DNA from 3 places in the Streptomyces sp. NPDC050759 genome. Region 1 is predicted to be linked to each of the others. Evidence: riboswitches for the same ligand, from Rfam matches in the RefSeq annotation. Region 1 holds a riboswitch; each other region holds the start of a gene.
The links. A riboswitch is a leader RNA that binds a small molecule or an ion and turns the genes downstream of it on or off. The one in region 1 is predicted to bind S-adenosylmethionine.

Region 1 (2,252 bases):
CATCGCCGGCACCGGCGCGAAGGTCGTCAAGCACGGCAACCGGGCCGCCTCCTCCGCCTCCGGCGCCTCGGATGTCCTGGAGAAGCTCGGTGTCAATCTGGAGCTGACGCCGAAGCGGGTGGCCGAGGTGGCCGAGGAGGCCGGGATCACCTTCTGCTTCGCGATCAAGTTCCACCCGGCGCTGCGTCATGTGGCCGCCGCACGAGGGCAGTTGGGGATCCGGACCACCTTCAACGCGCTCGGTCCGCTGACCAACCCGGCCAAGGTGAAGGCGCAGGCCGTGGGCGTCGCCGACCCCCGCCTGGCGCCGCTCATCGCCGGCGTCCTGGCCGAGCGGGGCAACTCCTCCCTCGTCTTCCGCGGCGACGACGGTTTCGACGAGCTGACCACGACGTCCACGTCCCGGGTGTGGGTCGTGCGCGACGGCAAGGTCACCGAGCAGAGCTTCGACCCGCGGGACGTCGGCCTCGAGCTGGTCCCGGTGGAGGCACTGCGGGGCGCGGACCCGTCGTACAACGCGGAGGTCGCGCGGCGGCTGCTGGACGGCGAGAAGGGCCCGGTCCGGGACGCCGTACTGCTGAACTCGGCGGCGGCGCTGGTGGCGCTGGACCCGGGTTCGGGGACGCTGGCCGAGCAGATCGGCGCCGCGATGACGAGGGCCGCCGAGTCGATCGACTCCGGGTCCGCCAGGCGCACGTTGGATCGCTGGGTGGCCGCGAGCAACGCGTAGCGGGCATCGCGGTCCCGTCATCCGGACACGGGTTGCGGGACCGCGATCACCTCACGTACGTTTCTGAACCAGGTCATGAGTGACAGTCATGAGGCCCCGGCCGACTGTCCGGCAACCCTCCGTCCGTGGCGGGGTGCCCCGGGTGAAGACCAGGCCGTAGGCAGCGAGGTCTACGGCAAGCGCGGGCCCCTCTCGAAACCAGGGGTCCTGGTCATTCGAGGGAGTCTTCCGTGAGCAAGCGAATGCGATAGGGCGCCGAGCCCCGCCTCCGCACACCCATCTCACCTTTCTTGTCACGGGAGTTCCCCATGTCTGTCTCCACCGCTGCCCCCGCCCGGACCATTTGTGCCCAGCTGCCCGTTCTGGGCCGGGATGTCACCGTCCCGCTCGTCACCGGCGGCGAGGTCACCTACGCGGCCCTCGACTACGCGGCCAGCGCCCCCGCCCTCCAGCGGGTCTGGGACGACGTGGCGGCCTACGCGCCCTACTACGGCAGCGTGCACCGCGGCGCCGGCTACCTCTCGCAGCTGTCGACCGACCTCTTCGAGAACGCCCGCAGGACCGTCACCGAGTTCCTCGACTGCCGCGACGACGACCAGCTGGTCTTCACCCGGTCGACCACCGACTCGCTCAACCTCCTCGCCGCCGCCCTCCCCGCCGACTGCCAGGTCTTCGTCTTCGAGACCGAGCACCACGCCTCGCTGCTGCCGTGGCAGGACGCCCGCGTCACCTACCTCGACGCGCCGCGCACCCCGCGGCAGGCCGTCGAGACCCTGGAGAAGGCCCTCGCCGACCGCGACCCCCAGGGCCCGGCCCTGGTCTGCGTCACCGGTGCCTCCAACGTCACCGGTGAGCTGTGGCCCGTACGGGAGCTTGCGGCGGCCGCTCACTCCCACGGCGCCCGCATCGTGCTCGACGCGGCCCAGCTGGCCCCGCACCACCCGCTGAGCGTCCGTGACCTCGACGTCGACTGGGTCGCCTTCTCCGGCCACAAGCTCTACGCCCCCTTCGGCTCGGGCGTCCTGGCCGGCCGCGCCGACTGGCTGCAGGCCGCGGATCCCTACCTCGCGGGCGGCGGCGCCAGCCGCAAGGTCACACGGCGCGAGGACGGGGGAGTGGACGTGGAGTGGCACGAGAGCGCCGCCCGCCACGAGGCCGGCTCGCCGAACGTCATCGGCGCCTACTCCATCGCCTCCGCCTGCCGGGCGCTCACCGAGGCCGGCTTCGACACCCTGGTCGCCCGCGAGCAGCACCTGATCGAGAAGGTGCGGGCGGGCCTCGCCGAGGTCCCCGAGGTCCGCGTGCTCTCGCTCTTCGGCGACGACGCCCCCCGCGTCGGCGTGCTCTCCTTCGTCGTCGAGGGCTGGAACAGCTCCCACTTCGCCGCCGCCCTCTCCGCCGAGTACGGCATCGGCGTCCGCGACGGCCTCTTCTGCGCCCACCCCCTCGTCCGCACCCTCCTCGGCAGCGACCCGCAGTCCCAGGGCGAGTGCGGCGCCCCCGAGGCCGCGCCCGGCGAGAA
Region 2 (2,252 bases), on a different contig from region 1:
CCGTACTCGAACAGCTGAAGCGTCTCCTCCAGGCCGGTGTACGGGTCGTCGTCGGCGAAGTTGCCCGGGGTGAGAAAGGCCAGCGAGTTGATCGCGGGGGTGCTCATGCGGTGTCCGCCCCTCTTGGTCGTGGTCGTCTCGGTGGCGCCAGGTGCTCAGGACCCGCCCCGCTCGCGGGGGATCCTCTCCCCGGCCTCGATCGCCACGGGCAGCCGGTTCTCGGCCGGCGGCAGCGGGCAGGTGGCCAGATCGGTGTAGGCGCACGGCAGGTTCGCCGCCCTGTTGAAGTCCAGGACGACCGTGCCGTCGGCGGCGGGCGGGTCGAGGGCGAGGGCCCGGTTGGCCGCGTAGGTGGTGACCCCGGAGGTCGCGTCGGTGAACAGCACCAGCAGACTGCCCGGAGCGTGTCCGGAGAACGCGGTCAGGGCCAACTCCCGTCCGTCCAGCTCGAATTCGATCCGCCCCGGCGCGTCGTACACGTGCTCAAGGCCCTCGACCGCGGCGCCCACGGTAGTGGGCCGCGGCTCGTCGAAGGCCGTGTACCGGCCGGTCACGGACCAGCGCGGGTGCGGGGCGTAGGCGGGGGTGCCGGTGAAGGCGGCGCGCAGGGGTGCCTCCGGGTGCCGGGGACGGACGATGTCGTGTCCGCCGCGCTTGGCCACCTCGATCACCGCGTCGCCCCAGGCCACGTTCACTCCGCCGCGCTCCGGCAGCACCCCGAAGCGGTGCTCGCCGCGCACGGGGGTGCCGTCGACGACCAGTTCCTCGCCGTCGTCGAGGACCACGACGACCCCGTCGGCGCCGGTCGACCAGGAGCCCGGAGCGTCGGGGAAGCGCTGCGGCTCGTCGACGAGCCAGTGCAGGCCGGTGATCGCGAGGAATCCGTGCGGGTCGGCCAGGCGTGCCTCCTGCCTGGTGTGCCACTCCTGCCAGTCGTGGGCGAAGGCGGACAGGTCTGCGGGGGTGTCCTGAACGGTCATGCGTGCTCCTTCTACGGATGCGGGCATGGAGATGAGGGGATGGTGTCGCTCACGAAAGGAGCGGCACGGTGTGAGAGCGCCGAGAGGGAACAGGCTCAGGAGTTGCCGCGGGTGTCAAAACCGGCGGTGAGCGGCTTCAGACGTACCAGCGGTGAGCGGCTTCAGGCGCACCAGCGGTGAACGTCTTCAGACGGTCGACGGGACCCAGTCAGCCATGACACAGGCAGCTGGTGATGCGCTGCAGGTCGATGTGACGTCGACGGGAGAAGCGGGGGAGAGTCGCCGTAGCCGGAATGGAGGAACTCGAGACGCTGCTGTACCGCACGCTCACTCCTCCTTGTCCGGCCCCTGCGACGGAGCCACGCGCTTGCCGGGTCGGCGACCCGGCCGGGCTTTCACCTGGAGCACCCCACCGCGTCGGAGGGTTGCCGGTCAGCAAGCCAGGGCTTGATGCTGACACTCAATGCCATGTGAAACGTTATCTACCTCCGTCGTAATCAGTCAACGGGGCCCGGGTGTCCTGGTCCGGGTAGCTGAGGACGGGTTGACGGGCCGTGAGGCGGGGGCGCAGCAGTGACAGGACGGCGGCCGCGGTGAGCAGAGCGGCACAGAGGAGAGTCGCGTGGGCGAATGCCGTACGGGGGCCGCCGGTTGATCCCGACGTGCCGTGCAGATAGCTCCCGGAGATGGCGCTCAGGGCGACGGCCGCGGCGATCCGCTGGGCCATCTGGAGAATGCCACCGGCGACTCCCGCGGCCTCGGCCGGGGCATGCTGAAGAACCAGGGCCTGGTTGGGGGAGACGGTCAGCCCGGCGGCGGCACCGGACAGGAGCTGAACGGCGGCGAGCAGCAGAGGGAGCGCGGTGCGCGGCGCGGCGAGGGCGACGGCCGCGCCGCCGGGTTCCGGACGACGACTTGTCCTGGACCGGGGACGGGGACCGGCTTCTGCGTGACCGCGAAGTCCTCGGGCCGTGGCAGCCCGTCGGGGATGTCGGCCAGCAGAATCTCACGGGTCGTGGAGGGCAGGACATCGGCCATGTCGGGGCTCCTGGACGGGTTGGAGGGTGAGCGCGGTCTGTGCAGCCGGACCGGTCCGGCTGGAGGCGCGCAGACGCTAACCCCTGACGTGCGCGTCAAAGGCAAGGCGGTTGCGGTCACCGGCACGAGAGCAACTTGTCTACGTGCAGGGCAAGTCGCCCGCCCCATACGGTGCTGACGCGAATGAGCGGCTGCCGCCCGTCGCGCGCCACGGGAGCAGACGGATCGGGGAGG
Region 3 (2,252 bases), on a different contig from region 1:
CTCCACCCGTGCGGGGCGGAGTCGGAGATCGAGGCCGTGGAGCGGATGTGCGCGGACGGGATCGAGGAGGCGGCGCAGCGGGCGGGGTCGGCCGGCCAGGAGCCGGCGGAATGTGAGAGCGCGCTGACCACGCTGCTGGACAACCTCGGCGCCCTCGACCGCTGGCTGGTCGGCCGCGCCTACCTGATCCGCGACGAAGTCACCGCCGCCGACGTCGAGTTGTGGGCCGCCCTGGTCCAGCTCGACACCGTGCACCGCAACCATCTGGACGCCGCCGCCGTCCAGCGCATCGCCGACCATCCCACCCTTTGGGCCTACGCCCGCCGGCTCGCCGCCCACCCGGCCTTCGGCAGGCACCTCGACCTCGACGGCATCGAACGCCGCCACCACGCCCACTGCCAGGGCCTGGAGGCCGCCGGAGCGGCCGTCCAGATCCTCGACTGGGCGGCCCACGCCACCCGTTAGCCGTTCCATCAGGTGGACCGGCGTTGACATACGTTCGAGCCATTGTCTTGACTACTGCCCAGAACGGTCATGAGCGTCAGCGACAAGCCCTGGCTTGCTGACCGGCAACCCTCGCACCGCGGTGGGGTGCCCCAGGTGACGACCGGACCGGATGACGTTTCGGTAAGCGCGAGGCCCACAGGGCCGGAACAGTGACGGTGACGCCATGTACGCAGCTCCCAGGACGGCCACGCGCCGCCCGCAGGGCTGCGTACGGCCGTACCCGAACCCTCTCGTCGCCGATCGCGCCGTCGATCTGCTCCGCGTGAACAGCGCACTGTGTACCGCACCGGGCCGTGCCCGCTGTCGAGGCTGACCCTCCGCCTCCGCAGCCCCCGCGTTCCTGACGAACACCGCGCCCGCGGTGTGCCGTCGTCCGCCCAGCCCCCGGTGCCCGAGCGTCCCGTACTGCCGAAGTAGTACGCGTGTTCGCCGTGCCCCAGGGGACACCCGACTCCGCCGGAGCCCCCTCATGAGTGAACTCCCAGGTGCCGCAGTGTCCGTCACCGAGGCACCGCCCCAGCCCGACACCCCGTCAAAGCCCTTGGCAGCGCAGCGAGTTCTGCCGCTGAGGCGACCGGGCCGCTGGATCGCCAGCGCCGTCGTCCTGGTCCTGATGGCCCAGTTCGTCCACGGCCTGGTGACCAACCCGTTCTACCAGTGGGACCGGTTCGGCTACTGGTTCCTGCGGCCGACCGTCCTCGACGGGCTTGTGATCACCCTGGAAGTCACCGCCTACAGCGCGGTCCTCGGCCTCCTCGGCGGCATTCTGCTCGCCCTGGCCCGGCTCTCGAAGAGCCCGGTGCTGCGGGCGGTGAGCTGGACCTATGTGTGGGCTCTGCGCTCCATTCCCCTGATCGTCCTTCTGCTGTTCCTCTACAACTTCAGCGCCCTGTACAAGACGCTGAGCGTCGGCGTCCCCTTCGGGCCGGCCTTCTTCTCCTTCGACGAGTCTCGGCTCGCCACCGACATGGTCATCGCGGTGATCGGCCTCAGCCTCAATGAGGCCGCCTACGCCGCGGAGGTCGTCCGTGGCGGCATCCTCTCCGTCGACCAGGGCCAGCACGAAGCGGCCTCGGCACTCGGGCTGCCCAAGGGCTACCAGTTCCGGAAGATCGTCTTCCCGCAGGCATTGCGCTCGATCACCCCCAACTACGTCAACCAGCTCATCGGCCTCGTCAAGAGCACCTCGCTGGTCTTCTACGTCTCGCTGCTCGACCTGTTCGGCACCGTGCAGTCCATGGGCTCCACCTACCCCGGCGACATCGTGCCGCTGCTCCTGGTCGCCACCGTCTGGTACCTGATCCTCACCAGCGCGGTGTCCGTCGTTCAGTTCTATGTCGAGCGGTACTACGCCCGGGGCGCCACCCGCTCCCTGCCGCCGACCCCGCTCCAGAAACTGCGCGCCGGTCTCACCGACCTGCGGGCCCGCATGCGCAGGGAGGCCGCCGTATGACCGCCGCGACAGCCGTCGAGGTGCACGGTGTGCACAAGTGGTACGGCGCCCACCGGGTCCTGGACGGTGTCGACCTGACCGTGCGCCCCGGCGAGGTCACCGTCATCCTCGGCCCGTCGGGGTCCGGGAAGTCCACGCTCCTCAGGGTCATCAACCACCTGGAGAAGCCGGAGATCGGCCACGTCAGCGTCAACGGCGAACCGATCGGTGTCCGCCGGCAGGGCGACCGGCTGAAGGAGCTCAGCGAACGCGCCATCCTGACCCAGCGCAGCCGCATCGGGTTCGTCTTCCA

Region 2: linked by a shared signal. The riboswitch ahead of ACIBJB_RS41240 (putative leader peptide) and the one ahead of ACIBJB_RS00805 (aminotransferase class V-fold PLP-dependent enzyme) in region 1 are both predicted to bind S-adenosylmethionine.
Region 3: linked by a shared signal. The riboswitch ahead of ACIBJB_RS14485 (amino acid ABC transporter permease) and the one ahead of ACIBJB_RS00805 (aminotransferase class V-fold PLP-dependent enzyme) in region 1 are both predicted to bind S-adenosylmethionine.

What each region holds. Positions count from the first base shown of each region.
Region 1 covers NZ_JBITGI010000001.1:179,053-181,304, reverse strand. Annotated here, with positions in the region: gene trpD (anthranilate phosphoribosyltransferase) at 1-730, shown strand, start outside; SAM riboswitch class IV at 802-918, shown strand; gene ACIBJB_RS00805 (aminotransferase class V-fold PLP-dependent enzyme) at 1,039-2,252, shown strand, end outside.
Region 2 covers NZ_JBITGI010000021.1:151,659-153,910, forward strand. Annotated here, with positions in the region: gene ACIBJB_RS41230 (LLM class flavin-dependent oxidoreductase) at 1-107, opposite strand, end outside; gene ACIBJB_RS41235 (DUF1684 domain-containing protein) at 156-980, opposite strand; gene ACIBJB_RS41240 (putative leader peptide) at 1,189-1,311, opposite strand; SAM riboswitch class IV at 1,339-1,448, opposite strand; gene ACIBJB_RS41245 (hypothetical protein) at 1,459-1,707, opposite strand; gene ACIBJB_RS41250 (hypothetical protein) at 1,785-2,018, opposite strand.
Region 3 covers NZ_JBITGI010000004.1:214,362-216,613, reverse strand. Annotated here, with positions in the region: gene ACIBJB_RS14490 (glutathione S-transferase family protein) at 1-465, shown strand, start outside; SAM riboswitch class IV at 531-640, shown strand; gene ACIBJB_RS14485 (amino acid ABC transporter permease) at 977-1,960, shown strand; gene ACIBJB_RS14480 (amino acid ABC transporter ATP-binding protein) at 1,957-2,252, shown strand, end outside.